DNA from 2 places in the Marinobacter sp. DUT-3 genome. Region 1 is predicted to be linked to the other one. Evidence: riboswitches for the same ligand, from Rfam matches in the RefSeq annotation. Region 1 holds a riboswitch; the other holds the start of a gene.

The links. Region 1 has a riboswitch for cobalamin ahead of ACQUWM_RS15435 (TonB-dependent receptor plug domain-containing protein). Riboswitches for the same ligand answer to the same signal wherever they lie in the genome.
Region 2: it holds a riboswitch for cobalamin, as region 1 does, so the genes downstream of both, ACQUWM_RS12410 (ribonucleoside-diphosphate reductase subunit alpha) here and ACQUWM_RS15435 (TonB-dependent receptor plug domain-containing protein) in region 1, are expected to answer to the same signal.

The regions. Positions count from the first base shown of each region.
Region 1 covers NZ_JBNRMG010000011.1:28,799-37,389, reverse strand. The annotation lists gene ACQUWM_RS15465 (hypothetical protein) at 1-716, opposite strand, end outside; gene cobU (bifunctional adenosylcobinamide kinase/adenosylcobinamide-phosphate guanylyltransferase) at 914-1,447, shown strand; gene ACQUWM_RS15455 (histidine phosphatase family protein) at 1,454-2,062, opposite strand; gene cobT (nicotinate-nucleotide--dimethylbenzimidazole phosphoribosyltransferase) at 2,059-3,114, opposite strand; gene cbiB (adenosylcobinamide-phosphate synthase CbiB) at 3,408-4,340, shown strand; gene cobD (threonine-phosphate decarboxylase CobD) at 4,337-5,368, shown strand; cobalamin riboswitch at 5,380-5,593, shown strand; gene ACQUWM_RS15435 (TonB-dependent receptor plug domain-containing protein) at 5,589-7,547, shown strand; gene ACQUWM_RS15430 (cobaltochelatase subunit CobN) at 7,570-8,591, shown strand, end outside.
Region 2 covers NZ_JBNRMG010000008.1:7,698-16,288, reverse strand. The annotation lists gene nhaB (sodium/proton antiporter NhaB) at 1-772, shown strand, start outside; gene ACQUWM_RS12430 (SulP family inorganic anion transporter) at 858-2,345, shown strand; gene ACQUWM_RS12425 (universal stress protein) at 2,431-3,282, shown strand; gene ACQUWM_RS12420 (substrate-binding periplasmic protein) at 3,407-4,171, shown strand; gene ACQUWM_RS12415 (DUF3047 domain-containing protein) at 4,173-4,895, opposite strand; cobalamin riboswitch at 4,986-5,202, shown strand; gene ACQUWM_RS12410 (ribonucleoside-diphosphate reductase subunit alpha) at 5,359-8,130, shown strand; gene ACQUWM_RS12405 (ribonucleotide-diphosphate reductase subunit beta) at 8,193-8,591, shown strand, end outside.

The DNA of each region.
Region 1 (8,591 bases):
AGCCCGTCATCCCGGGCGGACAGCATCAGGCCGGTGACATCGGACGCCAGGGTGTATTGTTGCTCCTCTCCCTGGCGCTGGAGTTGCCAGACCGCCAGATCGCTGGGGGCGTTTACCATCGCCAGCGCGGGGTTCACGGTGGTGTCCCCAATCTGGTCGCCGGTGAATTCCAGGCTTTCACCAATGGCGCGGAGCGCGTCACCCAGCGGAGAAACCGGGTCGAGCACCAGGTTCGTGGTATCACCCAACCCGGCGACCAGGTAACTGATCTCGCCGATAAAGTTACCGGCGTCATCCAGAAACTCGCCCGCGGGATCGCTGATCCCCAACAGTTCGAACTGGCCGGTTTCACCGCCGCTTCGTTGGTATCCGGACATCAGCAGGTAGGCCCCGAGCCGAGTCGGGCGCAGCCGGAACGCGGCAGCCTGAGAGGCGTCCGCGGTGACAGAGTAGTGGCCAGTTTGAGGGTCGGCGCTCAGGTAGTTGCCTTCGGCTTCCAGGGTGTAGCAGCCGTTGGCGAAACTGTAGCGGTCAAGAGTGGGGGCTTCCCGGAAGGTATCCTGATCGGAAGCGACGGTTGAATCTTCGGGGGATGTCGATGGTCCCTGGGCTGGGTTGGCATCGTCGCTGCCACCGGAGTCGCCGCCACATCCGGTGATCAATAGCGCGCCAGCCAATGCCCATGCTGTACGCATGGGGCGTTTCTTATTGTTCATGTGAACCTCTCATTCGTCGTCATTACCGGTTGCCCGGCAAATCGTTTTTTATTGTTGAGGCATTTCAATTATTGTTGTGGTCGCCCGGAAAGACCCTTCTCCGGGATAACGTGATAGTTTGTAGCATATTGAATAAATGTGAACTGCGTCACATTGGGCCATTTTTTGATCACATCTACGGATTCGAAGGAGCATGCATGGGCGTATCAAGAACTCTCGTTATGGGAGGCATTCGCTCGGGAAAAACCGCGCTGGCGGAGCAGTTGGCCACCGAATCCGGCGGTGCGGTGGTCTACGTTGCCACGGCCACGGTGGGGGATGAGGAAATGGCGCAGCGGGTGAAACGGCATGTGGACAGCCGCCCGGATCACTGGGGGCTGGCGGAAGCACCGCTGCGGCTTGCCAGTGTCCTGGAGACCCACAGGGGCGAGATCTCTCCACCTTTCCTGTTGATCGACTGCATGAGCCTTTGGGTCAGCAATCTGCTGTTTGCCGGCGAGGAGACCTTCAACCGCGAGCGCGAAGCGTTTCTGGAGGCGTTGCGGAGCTATCCCGGCAGTGTCGCCATTGTCAGCAACGAAGTGGGGCTGGGCACCATCGGTATGGACCCGCTGACCCGCCGGTTCTGCGATGAGCTGGGCTGGCTGAACCAGGCGCTTGCGGCCACCTGTGACCAGGTAGTGATGAGCGTTGCCGGGCTGCCGCTGTGGTTAAAGGAGCTCGAGGAGTAACGGGCGTCAGACCCCGTGGCTCTGCAGGCTGCTGAGTACGCCGTGATCGGAATGATCAATGCGTACGCGGCTGCGGCAGGCATAGGGAACCGCCAGGACCGAGAAGGAGCGCGTCAGGGGGATGCCCATAACCTCGGCCAGTATCATACGGATCACGCCACCATGGCACATCACCAGAACACGCTGTCCTGCAGCTTCACGACACCAGTGATGCCACGCCTCTCGGACCCTGGCGTGAAATTCCGCCATGGGTTCGCCGCCGGGGGGCGGATGCGCGACCGGGTCGCGCCAGAACCGGGCCAGCGCCTCCGGGGCGCCAGCGAGGATGGTGTCGGCGGTCATGCCTTCCCAGGCTCCGAAACTGATTTCCCGCAGGCGTTCGTCCTGCTCCAGGGGAATCCCCCGTTCAGATGCCAATTGCTCAGCGAACTCGCGGCACCGCATCAGCGGTGAGGTAATGATACGGCTCCAGGTATCGTTCTCTGAAAGGGCGCCACGCATCTGTTGCCAACCCGTTTCACTGAGTGGATCGTCCTGACTTCCCCGGAACATCGGGCCACCGGCGGGCTCGCCGTGGCGGATCAGATCAATGATCGTGGTGATTCCGGTGTTCATAACGCAACATCCTTATTGGTCACGCCGGCATCGGCAAAACTCGCCATGTGGTTGTGCAGGGCGCAGGCGGCCCTCAGCAGGGGCACGGCTACTGCCGCGCCACTGCCTTCGCCCAGGCGCATGCCGAGATCCAGCAGGGGCTTCGCATCCAGAGCTTCCAGAACCCTGGCGTGCCCGGGCTCCGCCGAGCGGTGGGCGAACAGTAGCCAATCCCGCAGCGCGGGCTGCTGATGCACTCCCAGCAATGCGGCAACCGAGACAATATAACCATCCACCAGCACCGGAATGCCCCGCGCCGCGCAACCCAGAATCGCGCCGGTCAGCGCGGCAATCTCAAAGCCGCCAAGAGAGGTCAGTACTGTCAAAGGATCGGTGCTGTCACCGTGTCGTTTCAGTGCCCTGGCCACCACCTGACTTTTGCGGGAAATCCCCGCCGTGTCCAAACCTGTTCCGGGACCGACCAGTTGTTCTGGAGCTTCGTTCAGCAGAGCACAGGCCAGGGCAGCGGCACTGGTGGTATTACCAATGCCCATGTCGCCGCCAATAAACAGCCGGCATCCGGCGTTGGCGGCACGTTCGGCCGCCGCGTCGCCACTGGCCAGCGCGGCACACACCTGGGCCTCGGTCATCGCGTTGGTCACCGCCAGGTTGGCCGTCGCCGGGGCGATCTGTTCGTCCCGGACACCGGGTAACACTGGCACCTCGCCCACAGTGCCCAGATTAACTACCTCCAGCGACGCATCCAGCTGTTTTGCCATCACGCTGATGGCCGCGCCACCGCCTGCGAAGTTGCCGATCATCTGTGCTGTCACTTCCTGCGGGAACGCAGACACGCCTTCCTCGCACACGCCATGGTCGCCGGCAAATACGGTGATTCGTACGGGATCCACCGTTGGTTGTTCAGCTCTCTGCAGACCAGCCAGTTGTACCGCCAGTTGTTCCAGTTGCCCCAGAGAACCCGGTGGCTTGGTTAGAACCTGCTGGCGATCCGTTGCTTGTCGGATCCGGAGCGTATCTGGTTTCGGTGGCTGCTGGGTCCAGCTTGGAGGCAGAGAAGGCATGAATGATTCCTAGCCAATGAAAACAGGGAATGGTCTACCCCACTCGAAAAGGTGTCAAGGCCGACGGTGACTCGGGTAAACTCCTGCCTGATCAAGAACGCCCATAGTCTGGGGAATTGGTTGGGTAGGGCTCTCCAAAACCCTGCGGAGCCATGGATGGCGGAGCGGAGCTTACAGGGATGTATTCACAGCGTGTTTTGGAGAGCCCTACCCAACCAATTCCTTGCTCCCAAGTTTGTCTATTTAAGAGAGATGCCGCCAATTTGAACGCCTTGGTATTCCCCATGATTGTTTGCCTTATTGCTGTGCTTCTGGATCGCTGGCTTGGCGAACCTCGCCGTTGGCATCCGCTGGTAGGGTTCGGACGTCTGGTGGGATTGGTGGAACGGTGGTTGAACCGGTCGCCGATGCATAAAGGTCGGTCAATATCATGGGGGCTGCTGGGCGTATTAATCCTGGTGCTGCCAGTGCTGATGGTGGCCGAGCTATTGCGATGGACGCTGAATGGATGGGTGTATCTGCTGCTGCAAACTTTGGTGTTGTACCTTGCACTGTCGATCAGAGGGCTGATGGAGCATGGTCGGGCGGTGTCGGATGCGTTGCATAGCGGCGACCTTGAGCTTGCACGAGAACAGGTTGGCCGGATTGTCAGCCGTAACGCGAGTGCGTTAGATGAACAGGGCGTGGCAGCGGCGGCAAGCGAGTCGATGCTGGAAAACGGGGCGGATGCGGTGTTTGCCAGTTTGTTCTGGTTTCTGGTGGCGGGCATTCCCGGGGTATTGCTGCATCGGATGGTGAACACGCTGGATGCCATGTGGGGCTATCGCAATGAACGTTATCTGTATTTCGGGCGGGTGGCCGCCCGCCTGGATGATGTCATGAACTGGGTGCCCGCCCGGCTGACTGCGCTGACCTATGCCTTGCTTGGCAACACCCGCCTGGCCTGGCGATGCTGGCGGACCCAGGCCCCTCAGTGGGACAGCCCGAATGCCGGGCCGGTGATGGCCGCCGGTGCCGGAGCCCTGGCGGTGTCATTGGGCGGCCCTTCGCCTTATGCGAATGGCGTAAAACAGCGACCGGTGCTGGGACAGGGACCGGCGGCCAGCGCGGACACAGTGGACGGTGCGCTCCGCCTGGTGTGGTTGGGTGTCTGGCTGTGGCTTGGCGTGCTTGCATTGTTTGCCGTGGCAGGCGTTCTGTGGAGCGTAGGGATATGACCATGACGCCACCGGAACATGGCGGACGACTCAATGCAGCGGCAAAACGCTGGGGCATTCCCCGCGATCAGTGGCTTGATCTGTCTACGGGTATCAATCCCCATGGCTGGCCGGTGCCGGATCTGCCGCCGGAGGTCTGGCAGCGGTTGCCGGAACCGGACGATGGCCTGGAAACCTTGGTGCGGCAGTGGGCGGGCGCTCCCGCTGACGCTGCCTGTGTACCGGTGGCTGGCAGCCAGGAGGCGATCATGGCGTTGCCCCGGTTGCGAGCCCCGTGCCGTGTGGGCGTTCCTAGCCCCGGCTACCGGGAGCACGGTCATAGCTGGTCCTGTGCCGGGCATCAGGTGGTCAGCCTGGATTGGACACAGGTGGCCGGTGAGGACGAATCCTGGCTGGACGATCTGGATGTGCTGGTGTGCATCAACCCCAACAATCCCACCGGAGAGACCGTCGAACCGGAGCGTCTGCTGCGCTGGCACCAGCGGCTGCAACGCCGGGGCGGATGGCTGATCGTCGATGAGGCGTTTGTTGACGGCTGTCCGGAGCTGAGCCTGGGGGCTGCGACCGGACGGGAAGGCCTGGTGGTATTGCGTTCTCTCGGTAAGTTCTTTGGTCTGGCGGGTGTGCGGGCTGGCGCGGTGCTGACCGGGCCGGAACTGGCTGAACGCCTGCGAAGCACGATTGGTCCCTGGACGGTGAGTGGTCCCGCCCGTTACGTGATGCGGCTGGCCCTGGCGGATGAACGCTGGCAGGCCTCGACTGCCGAGCGATTGTTGGCAGACAGTCAGCGGCTGGGGCGGTTACTGGCGTCTTATGGGCTGCATGGCTCCAGCGGTACGCGTTTATTTCGATATGTTGAGCACCCACGCTCGGCGGAATTGACGGATGGGCTGGCCAGGCACGGCATCTTGGTGCGTCGGTTCGATCACCCGCCGGCTCTGCGGTTTGGGCTGCCTGGTTCCGAAGCGGAGTGGGAACGACTGTCGCAGGCCTTGGCGGCTTGCCGAATGTCATTGACCAATCGTTAACCGATTGCTAGCCTTCCCGCACTTTTTCAGGTGCCCCGTGCAAAGCGACACAGGGGTGAAACGGGAAGCCGGTGAGAGTCCAGCGCTGCCCCCGCAACGGTAATTGAGTTAACGGTGATCGAATGCGCCACTGTACCCCCTGAGGGTATGGGAAGGCGATCACCCGGGTCTGTCTGAGGCAGACCGCTCATAAGCCCGGAGACCGGCCTGGAATTGCCAGATGTTGCGGTGGGCGACAGTGTGGCAGGTGCCGGCTACTCCAACCCGACCTGGATGCTCCCCGACCACCTGCTTCTTCTCCCGTTACCCGATTGCCTGCCCCGACGTCATTACCCAATCCATTCGTGCGGGCGTGCACGAGTATGAGGACGTTGAGATGAAGTACGCACTATCGACCGCTACCCTGTCTGCGGCAACCCTGTTGATCACAGCCCAGCCCGCCCTGGGGGATGAAGCTTCCGAATCCACGCTGGACCCGATTGTGGTCACCGCGACTCTGGGCCCGAAAACCCGGGGCGAAAGCGATTCCTCTGTTACCGTGATCGATCAAGAGGCCATCGAACGCCTGCAGCCCCAGACGTTTGAGGAACTGCTGGTAGGTCAGCCGGGCCTGGACATCACCAGCAATGGCTCTTTCGGCAAGAACATCAGTGTGTACACCCGGGGTACCGGCAGCGAATCCACCGTGTTCATGGTGGATGGCGTGCGCCTGCGCTCGGCCACCAGCGGCAGTGCCGCCTGGCAGTATTTCCCGCCGCAGATGATTGAGAGGGTGGAAATTGTGCGGGGCTCCCGCAGCAATCTTTACGGTGCCGATGCCGTTGGCGGCGTTATCCAGGCGTTCACCCACAGTGCGCCGACCGGTCATGAGGGTTGGGTTCAGGCCGGTGGCGGCAATTTCAACACGCAGGAGTATATTGCCGGAGCCGCCGGTACCGAAGGCCGGATGAAATACAGCCTGAGTGCAAGCCATCTGGAAACCGACGGCACCGCGATCGTGGAAGGCGGCGAAGACAAGGGTTTTCGTAACACCTCTGCCCTCGCATCCGTCGCCCACCAGTTTGACTCCGGCGGTGAGGCTGGCATTGTCCTTATGCGCGCCCAGGGCAATACCGAATTCGAGGGCGGTGATACCGACTTCGCCATCCAGACCCTCGGTTTCCGGTTGGACACCCCCATCAGCGATTACTGGCGCAGCCGCATCCTGCTGGCGGAATCCCTCGACGAATCGGATAACCGCGACTCCGGCAGCGAAAGCACCTTTGATACCAAGACCCGCAGCGCCCGCTGGGAAAACCAGATCAGCATTGGTCGTCACGAGTACATCGTGGGGGGCGAGCTGTTGGTGGATGAGATTGACAGCACCAGAGAATACGACGAATCGAGTCGAACAAACGCTGCTGTTTTTGGTCAGGCCCTGCTGAACTTCGGTCCGACCGACTTTCAACTGAGCCTGCGGGCGGACGACAACGAGGCCTTCGGTCGCGAGGAAACCGGGGCCGTGGCCATGGGCGTTGACCTGGACCGGAACCATCGGGTCCGGGTGAGCTACAGCACGTCCTTCCGCGCCCCTACCTTCAATGACCTCTACTTCCCCGGTTTTGGTAATCCGGACCTGAAACCGGAAACCGCCGGCAGTGCGGAACTGGGTATCGGCGGGCAGTATGCCAACTGGTTCTGGGATGCTGCCATTTATCAGACCGACGCCGATGACCTGATTGTGTTCACCACAATAGACGGACGATCTGCCCCGTTCAATGTAAACGAAGCGCGCATCCGGGGTGCCGAATTGAGTGGTGGGCTGGAGCTGGATGAATGGACTGTGCAGGCTGCCGTTTCGGTCACTGACCCCCGTGACAGGGAGACCGACAACCGGATCCGCCGCCGCAGCGCCAAGCAGTTCCGGGTGGACGTGGACCGGGCCTTTGGCCAGGTTTCCCTGGGTACCACAGTGAAGGGACAGGGCTATCGCTACGACGATGCCGACAACGATGAGCGTATCGCCGGCTTCGCCACCTGGGATCTGCGGGCGAAATGGCGGATTGATAGCCATTGGACCACCAATGTGTCGCTGGATAACGTGTTGGATAAAGAATACGCCACCGCACAGCGCTTTGGTGGAAGTAAGTACATTTCTGCGGGCCGTACCGCGATGCTGACCATACGCTACGACATCTGATCGACCACTGAGAGGCAAGGGTATGAACAACACACGGCCAGATCGGAACATTCACCGCCCGGTATTCGCCTTTCTGCTGGGCCTGGCAATGCTGTTCTCGCCTCCGGTGTCCGGTGCCACGGTTGTTGGCGTGGTCTCTGAACGCTCGGCGGCGGAGATGGCCGCCGGGGCGGAGCGATTCCTGGCCGCCAATCCGGATCACCGGGTGGTACTGCGAACGCCGGAACAACTGGCTGCCCTGGACAACCAGGCGCTGGATGAACTGGTCGGCCGTGCTGATGCGTTGCTGCTGGCTGCGGTATTTGGCGACCAGGTGGGCCGGCTTGAGCAGGCGGTTCGGGATCAGGCGAATGATCGCCGGTTTCCTATTCTGGCCGTCAACGGTGACCGTACTCTGACCCGTTTGTCCCGCCTGGAGGGCCGGACTGTGCTGGACGGGCTGGATGCCTCCTCCCTCAACGACCTGATGAAAGCCCCGGAGCCGGGAGCCGATGTGAAGGCCCACCGGAAGGCTTTGCGCCAACAGTTCCCGCAACAGGTCCCCTGGCTGGACGGACGAGCCCTTTATCAGGGCCGCACGCCCCAACATCTGGATGGCCTGTTGCGCTGGTTGCTGGTGCAGGCTGGCCATGACCTGGCCGTGCCTGAGCTACCACCGCGGGCACTGATTCGCTACTACCGTAACGGGGAAGCCTTGGAGGACGCCGGGGATCTGGAGCTGCAAGCCGGTCCTGTGGTGACCCTGCTGGACCTGGACAGCGGCGACCGCCCCGGAGACCGGGCCCTGCTGGATGCCACCTGTGCTGCCCTGGAATCCCGGGATATCCAGTGCTTTGCGATATTGTCCCGCTGGGGCGGGGCCAGCCTGGAAGCGGTACGTACCCTGGATAACGCTGTTGGGCCGGCTACTCTGTCCGGCATCATCAGCCTGCAGGATTTCACCATTGGCGGCGGTGAGGGCCGGCGCCAGGTGACCGAAGCACTGACCCAGCTGGATGTGCCGGTCATCAAGGGCCTGCGACTGGCCTCCCGCACCGCCAACCA
Region 2 (8,591 bases), on a different contig from region 1:
CATGGCGCCGGTCAGTATCCCGGTGCTGTTTGCTGGCCTGACCACCTGTTGGCTGCTGGAGAAACTGCGCTGGTTCGGTTACGGCGGTCGCCTGCCGAAGCCGGTGCGCCGTGTACTGGAAGAGTTTGCCGATAACGAGCGCAACAAGCGCACCAAGGCCGATCAGGCCGCCCTGTGGATTCAGGCTTTCGCGGCGCTGGTTCTGGTGGTAGGGCTGGCGTTCCATCTGGCGGAAGTGGGGCTGATCGGCCTGCTGGTGATCATCCTGATCACCTCGTTCACCGGCATTACCGATGAACACCAGATCGGCAAGGCATTCCAGGAGTCCCTGCCGTTCACCTCGCTGCTGGTGGTGTTCTTTGCCATCGTCGCGGTGATCCACGAACAGCACCTGTTCAAACCCATTATCGAGTATGTCCTGTCACTGCCGATAGAGCAGCAGCCGGGCATGTTCTTTATCGCCAACGGCCTGCTCTCAATGATCAGTGACAACGTCTTCGTTGCCACCGTGTACATCAGCGAGATCAAGCAGGCACTGGATGCGGGTAGCATCAGCTACGACCACTTCCAGACCCTGGCCATTGCCATCAACACCGGTACCAACCTGCCGAGTGTGGCAACCCCCAATGGACAGGCCGCGTTCCTGTTCCTGCTGACTTCCGCCATTTCACCATTGGTGCGGCTTTCCTACGGTCGCATGGTGGTGATGGCGTTCCCCTACATGATTGTGATGGGCACCGTCGGCCTGTACATGGTCATTAATCACATCTGAACATTGCGGCTTTACACTCCCCGTCGGGCTTTTGGCCGGGCGGGGATGCTGTCGTTCTGCAGTCTTGAATTAACCGGAAACGTTTATGATCAAATCGTTAAAAGACAATTGGCTCTCTAACGTTCGCGGTGACCTGCTGGCAGGCATCGTGGTGGCGCTGGCGCTGATTCCCGAGGCCATCGCCTTCTCCATCATTGCGGAGGTGGACCCCAAGGTCGGGCTATACGCCTCCTTCTGTATTGCGGTCATCATCGCCTTCGTGGGCGGCCGCCCGGGCATGATCTCCGCCGCTACCGGCGCCATGGCGCTGCTGATGGTCACCCTGGTGAAAGAACACGGCCTGGAATACCTGTTGGCCGCCACCCTGCTGACCGGTGTGTTTCAGATCGGCGCTGGTTACCTCAAACTGGGTGGACTGATGCGGTTTGTGTCCCGCTCGGTGGTGACCGGTTTCGTCAACGCTCTGGCGATCCTGATCTTCATGGCCCAGTTGCCGGAGCTGACCAACGTGACCTGGCACGTGTACGCCATGACCGCCGCTGGCCTGGGCATTATCTACCTGTTCCCGTTGATTCCGAAGGTTGGCAGAATCCTGCCGTCTCCGCTGATCTGTATTGTCGGCCTGACCGCCGTAGCGATGGTCCTTGACCTGGATATCCGCACCGTCGGCGATATGGGCGAGCTGCCGGACACCCTGCCGATCTTCCTGTGGCCGGATGTGCCACTGAACCTGGAAACCCTGATGATTATTCTGCCGTATTCCGTGGCGCTGGCCGTGGTCGGTCTGCTGGAATCAATGATGACCGCCACCATCGTGGACGATCTCACCGATACCAGCAGCGATCGCAACCGCGAGTGCAAGGGCCAGGGCATCGCCAACATCGGTTCCGGCCTGCTCGGCGGTATGGCGGGCTGCGCGATGATTGGTCAGTCCATCATCAACATCAAGTCCGGTGGCCGTACCCGCCTGTCCACGCTGACCGCCGGTGTTTTCCTGCTGGTAATGGTGCTGGTGCTTGACGTCTGGCTGGTCCAGATCCCCATGGCCGCGCTGGTGGCCGTGATGATCATGGTGTCTATCGGTACCTTCTCCTGGGATTCGATTCGCAACCTCAAAGAGCACCCGCTGTCCACCAACATCGTCATGGTGGTGACGGTGATTGTCGTGGTCGCCACCCACAACCTGGCGTTCGGTGTGCTGGCTGGTGTCTTGCTTGCGGCGCTGTTCTTCGCCAACAAGATTGGCCACTTCATGATTGTCAGTTCCGATCTGGACGAAGCCAGTGAAACCCGCACCTACCGTGTCGTTGGCCAGGTGTTCTTCAGCTCCTCCGAGAAATTCACCGCCTCATTCGACTTCAAGGAAGCGGTGGATAAGGTGGTGATCGACCTCAGCCGTGCCCACTTCTGGGATATTACCGCTGTAGGCGCCCTCGACAAGGTGGTGATCAAGTTCCGGCGTGAAGGTGCGGATGTTGAGATTATCGGCCTCAACGAAGCCAGCGCCACCATCGTTGATCGTTTCGGCGTGCACGACAAACCGGATGCGGTTGACCAGCTGATGGGGCACTGATATGACTACTGATCATACTCAAGGCCGCGCTGATGCAAATCCGCATAATGACAATAAAGAGTCGAACCAAGGTAGCGAGGTAACGATGACCCGGATCGTAGGTTGTATTGATGGTTCCAGGGCGGCACTGGCCGTGTGTGATTATGCGGCGTGGGCCAGCCAGCGTATGGAAACACCGCTGACGCTGTTTCACGTGTTGGATGAGGAGCGCTACCCGGCAGAGACTGACCTGGCGGGCAGCATTGGCCTGGGTAGCCGGGAACACCTGATGGAGGAACTGGCGGAACTGGACGAGAAGCGCAGCAAGCTGGCACTGGAGCAGGGCCATCACATGCTTAATGCTGCCGAAGAACGGGTGAAATCCCGCGGCGTCCAGGATGTGATCAAGCGCCAGCGCCACGGTGACCTGACGGACTCCCTGCTGGCGATTGAAAACGAGACCCGCCTGCTGGTGATGGGCCTGCACGGCGAAACCAGTACCGAACGTGATGTACACATCGGCAGCCAGCTGGAAACCGTGATCCGCAGCGTACACCGTCCGATTATGCTGGTGCCCGATAATTTCTCCGAGCCGCGCAGCGCGATGCTGGCGTTCGACGGTTCCGCGACCGCGTTCAAGGGTATCGAACTGCTGGCCAACAGCCCGGTGTTCAGGGGCTTTCCCCTGCACCTGGTGATGATCGGCCCGGACACCAACGATCGCTGGGAACAGCTCAAGAAAGCCGAGCGTATGCTGGCGGACCTGGGGTGTGAAGTGCATCTGGCCATTCGTGCCGGCGATGTGGAGAAAACCCTGCACGCCTATCAGGATGAGCACGATATCGACCTGCTGGTCATGGGCGCCTATGGCCATTCCCGCATTCGTCAGTTCCTGGTGGGCAGTACCACCACCAACATGCTCAAGACCGCCGAGAAGCCCCTGGTTATCCTGCGCTAGGGGTGGGTGAGAGCGACGTGCATAATCGCTGCGCTCTGTTAGTCTTTAATGAGACCGCAACAAAACGATGAAGGCTATGGGCAGACGGTGTTTTCGGTTTTACAGGGCGTGGGCACTGGCTACCATGCTGGCCGCTGCAGGGCTGATGGTAGTGGGGCCTGCCCAGGCCGATGGCGACCGCCCGGTGCTGAGAATTGCCTACGCTGAATTCCCGCCCATTGAATACCGTAATGCCGATGGCGAAGCGGATGGCCTGTTCATTGATCTGACCCGCAAAGTGGCGGAGGAAGCCGGTTACACGCCGGATTTTATCTATCTGCCGGTGAGCCGGATCTATCTTTACATGCAAAACGGAAACATCGATGTCTGGCCCGGCATGACCGGTATTCCGTCCCTCAAGGATGCGGTGCTGGAAACCTGGGTCAGTCCGATTCCGGTGCAACTCAGCGCCTGGTACGTGGAGGGCACGCCACCGCTGACCCACCTGGACGACCTTAACGGCAAGACACTGATTGTGATTGGCGGCTACACCTATGGCGGCCTGCTGGGCAGGCTGGAAGCCTTCGATAACATAGAGATAACCGAAGCGCCCAACCACCGCTCAGGTATCGATATGTTAAAGCGTAACCGCGGCGACTATCTGCTCGACTACCGGCAGCCCGTGCGGGAAATTCTCACGCATCCTTCGGATCGGATGCTCAGGGATTCCGAAGTCAGAACCCGCAACGGCGCCTGGATCTTCTCCCTGGCCAACCCGAGGGCTGCCATCCTGCGTGAGGAATTCGACGATGCCTACCTGCGGCTGGTGGAGCGGGGTGAAGTTCCACCGGCGCGAGAGCTGAACAAGGGCTTTTTCATACCCGGTTACCCGGAAGATCTGCTGCAGTAACTCACTGACTTAATTTCAGGTCGCCATACCAGGCGGTAGCCGATTCCCCGGTGTTGTCGGAATCCGACATGATGGCCACGCCCCTCAGACGCGGGGGCTCGTCACCGAACGCTGCCCGGTAATCCGCCACGATATCCCGCTCCACGGTTACCCATTCGCCGGCCTTCTCCTCACCGGAGGTGACCGCAATCATCATGGTTTCCTCGGCGTAAGGGTTGGCTACGGTTTCCCCCTTTGCAAGCTGGTTGGCCCAGATGTAGTTGATGGCATTGCCCGGTAGCTCTTCGCCAAACAGGGCTTCCACGGTCTTGCGTTTGGCACGCTCGAACCAGCCGGCCTTGTCCGGTTCGAACTCGAACGCCACATAGATGCGGGCAGGGTAGTCGTCCCCGGACTTCTTGCGGGCATCCCCTTTTTCAAAGGTGTTGGATACCTTCCACCGCCAACGCAGAACCAGCGAATCCCCGGGGTCGACATCCAGGCGGGCAATCAGGCCTGAGGCACTGTTACGGGTTTGGGCCTCGATCACCTGGGTGCCGTCTTCCTCAATCAGTCGGTAGGTGGTGTGGCGATCGATTTTCGGGAATTCCAGTGGCTCCCAGCCATCGTCCAGCTGATCCATTTGCGAAAACGGCTTGATGGTGGTGCCCGCAACCACGACCCCGCTGGCGACCAGTAGTGCCGTGCCCAGAAACAGCGACTTCAGTGAATCCGGTTTTTTCATAGTAGCGTCCATTGATGAATCCGATGACTGTGTGGTTGACCGCGACCGTCATAAAAAGTGCCTTGTTGCCGTGGCATTTCGTGTATATAGTGTCCCTATCCTTGGTCATATACCAGATATAGTGTTTATTTTCTAAACACTTCGACGGTATCGGGAATCCGGTGAGACTCCGGAACTGACGCGCAGCGGTATTGGGGAACAAGCGTGGCACCATGACACTGGCAACCGCCGGGAAGTCGCCACGCAAGGCCGAACCACACGGTTCACGCCCCTGAGTCCGAAGACCTGCCAGGGAAAACAACTGCACCTTCGCGTTCAAGGTGAGCAGGACCGGATCAGGTACATACCCGTGGCCCCTTAGGTCGGATTAGCACAGCGTAATCCGACATCATTGGCTGCCGCCTCCCCGATTCTCTGCCTACGCGAAGGACAAGCAAACCAACGCGTACTCAGGAGAACCGACATGTCCACCGCCACTGCGGCCCACCCCCCGGCCGATGCTTCCCAACCAGACGATACCGCTTCCCTTCAGGTAATTAAACGCAACGGCACCCTCGTTGGATTCAATCCAGCGAAAATCAGCGTGGCCGTCACCAAGGCATTCCTGGCGGTGGAAGGCGATAAAGCCGCCGGCTCCGCCCACATCCATGATGCCGTCCAGCGGGTCACCGAGCAGGTCATACACGCCATCAGCCGGCGCCTGAAAGCCGGTGGCAAGGTGCATATCGAAGACATCCAGGACCAGGTGGAACTGGCGTTGATGCGGGCCGAAGAGCAAAAGGTTGCCCGCGCCTACGTGCTGTACCGGGAAGAACACGCCCGCGAACGGGCTCTTCATTCACCGATGGAAGCCCACCCGCACCTGACCGTCAAACAGGCCAATGGCGACACCGTGCCGCTGGACCTGGGCCTGATGAAGCTTCAGGTAGAGCAGGCCGCAGCCGGGCTGGAAGGCATTGATGGCGAATCCCTGGTGGAAGACGCCCTGCGCAATCTCTATGACGGCATCGGCGAGGAAGACGTGCTGTCGGCACTGGTGATGACCGCCCGTGGTCGCATCGAACAGGAGCCGGACTACAGCGCGGTCACCGCCCGCCTCCTGCTGGAACAACTACGCATGGAAACCGCCACGGCGTTGGACCTGCCCCGCAGCCTGCCGCTGGCGGAGATTTATCCCCAGGCCCTGAGTGCTTTTATCGAAGCCGGCATTCAGTACGAATTGCTGGACGAGGCCCTGGCCACGTTCGACCTGGAGCGCCTGGGCGCGGCCATCAAGCCGGAACAGGACCTGCAATTCGGTTTCCTCGGCCTGCAGACCCTGTACGATCGCTACTTCCTGCACTGGAACGGTGCCCGCCTGGAGCTGCCCCAGGTGTTCTTCATGCGCGTGGCCATGGGCCTGGCGCTGCGGGAAGACAACCCCAACGAACGGGCCATCGAGTTCTATAACCTGTTGTCGTCCTTCGACTACATGGCGTCCACACCGACGCTGTTCAACAGCGGTACCCGCCATTCCCAGCTGTCCTCCTGCTACCTCACCACCGTAGGTGACGACCTGGAAGGCATCTACGGCGCCATCCGCGACAACGCCATGCTGTCCAAATGGGCCGGCGGTCTGGGCAACGACTGGACGCCGGTGCGCGCGCTGGGCTCCCACATCAAGGGCACCAACGGCCAGAGCCAGGGCGTGGTGCCGTTTCTGAAAGTGGTGAATGACACCGCCGTGGCGGTGAACCAGGGCGGCAAGCGCAAGGGCGCGGTGTGCGCCTACCTGGAAAGCTGGCACCTGGACATCGAGGAATTCCTGGAGCTGCGCAAGAACACCGGCGATGAACGCCGCCGCACCCACGACATGAACACCGCCAACTGGGTGCCGGACCTGCTGATCGAACGCATGCGCGAAGACCGCGACTGGACCCTGTTCTCCCCCAGCGACGTGCCGGACCTGCACGACCTGTATGGCAACGCCTTCCGTGAACGCTACGAGCATTACGAGGCGCTGGCGGAGCAGGGCAAGATCAAACTGTCCAAGAAAATCCCTGCCAAACAGCTCTGGCGCAAGATGCTCACCGTGCTGTTCGAGACCGGCCACCCGTGGATCACTTTCAAGGACCCGTGCAACCTGCGTTCTCCGCAACAGCACCAGGGCGTGGTGCACAGCTCCAATCTGTGCACTGAAATCACCCTCAACACCAGCGCCGACGAAATCGCCGTGTGCAACCTGGGCTCGGTGAACCTGGCGGCCCATATCCGCGATGGTGAGCTGGACGTACAACGTTTGGAGCGTACCGTAGCCACCGCCGTGCGCATGCTCGATAACGTCATCGACATCAACTACTACGCTGTACCCCAGGCCAGAAACTCCAATCTGAAGCATCGCCCGGTCGGCCTGGGCCTGATGGGCTTTCAGGACGCGCTGTATCAACTCGGTCTGCCGTACACCAGCCCGGAGGCGGTGGAATTTGCCGATGTCGCCATGGAACAGCTCAGCTACTTCGCCATCCGCGCCTCGGCCACCCTGGCCGGCGAACGGGGTGCCTATGAAACCTACGAAGGCTCCCTGTGGCATCAGGGCACCCTGCCCATCGACTCCATCAAGCTGCTGAAGGAAGCCCGGCGCGAAGGCGACCTGTCTGTGAACACCAACGTCCGGCTGGACTGGACCCCGGTGCGGGAGCTGATCGCGAAGAACGGCATGCGCAACAGCAACGTCATGGCGATTGCCCCCACAGCGACCATTTCCAACATCGTGGGTGTGTCCCAGTCCATCGAACCGGCGTATCAGAACCTGTTCGTGAAATCGAACCTCTCCGGCGAGTTTACCGTGGTCAACCCGTCATTGGTGCGGGACCTCAAGGCCGAAGGCCTGTGGGACAACGTGATGGTCAACGACCTGAAATACTTCGACGGCAGCGTGCAACAGATTGACCGCATTCCGAATGAACTCAAGGCCCGCTACGCCACCGCGTTCGAGATCGACCCCCGATGGCTGGTGGAAGCCGCCTCGCGCCGCCAGAAATGGCTCGACCAGGCCCAGAGCCTGAATCTCTACATGGCCGAACCCAGCGGCAAGAAACTGGACGCCCTGTACCAACTGGCCTGGGAACGCGGTCTGAAAACCACCTACTACCTGCGCTCGCTGGGCGCTACCGGCGCCGAGAAATCCGCCCCGGTCGCCGCGCCGCAACCCCAGGTATGCAGCATCGACGAGCCCGACTGCGAAGCCTGCCAATAAACCGTAGGTCGGATTAGCAAAGCGTAATCCGACTTCCCAATGAATTTGTACGAGGCATAACCATGCTCAACTGGGACGACGAACCAAATAACCAAACCAAACCGGCAACCCCCGAAGGCCCGGCCCCCGTCAACGTCGACGACAAACGCGTCATCAACGGCGAAACCGACATCAACCAGCTGGCGCCGTTCAAGTACCCCTGGGCCTGGGAGTACTTCATGAACGCCAACAAAAACCACTGGACCCCGCTGGACGTCAACATGGCCCAGGACGTCCACGACTACCACCACCGCCTGACTGCACCGGAGAAGCACGTGTACGAAAACGTGCTGGCTTACCTCACCACCTCCGACATCCTCGCCATGCGCAACATCGGCCTGGCGGTGATGGAGAAAATGAGCGCCCCGGAACTGCAGATCTACCAGGCCCGCCAGGTGTACGAAGAGGCCATGCACACCTGG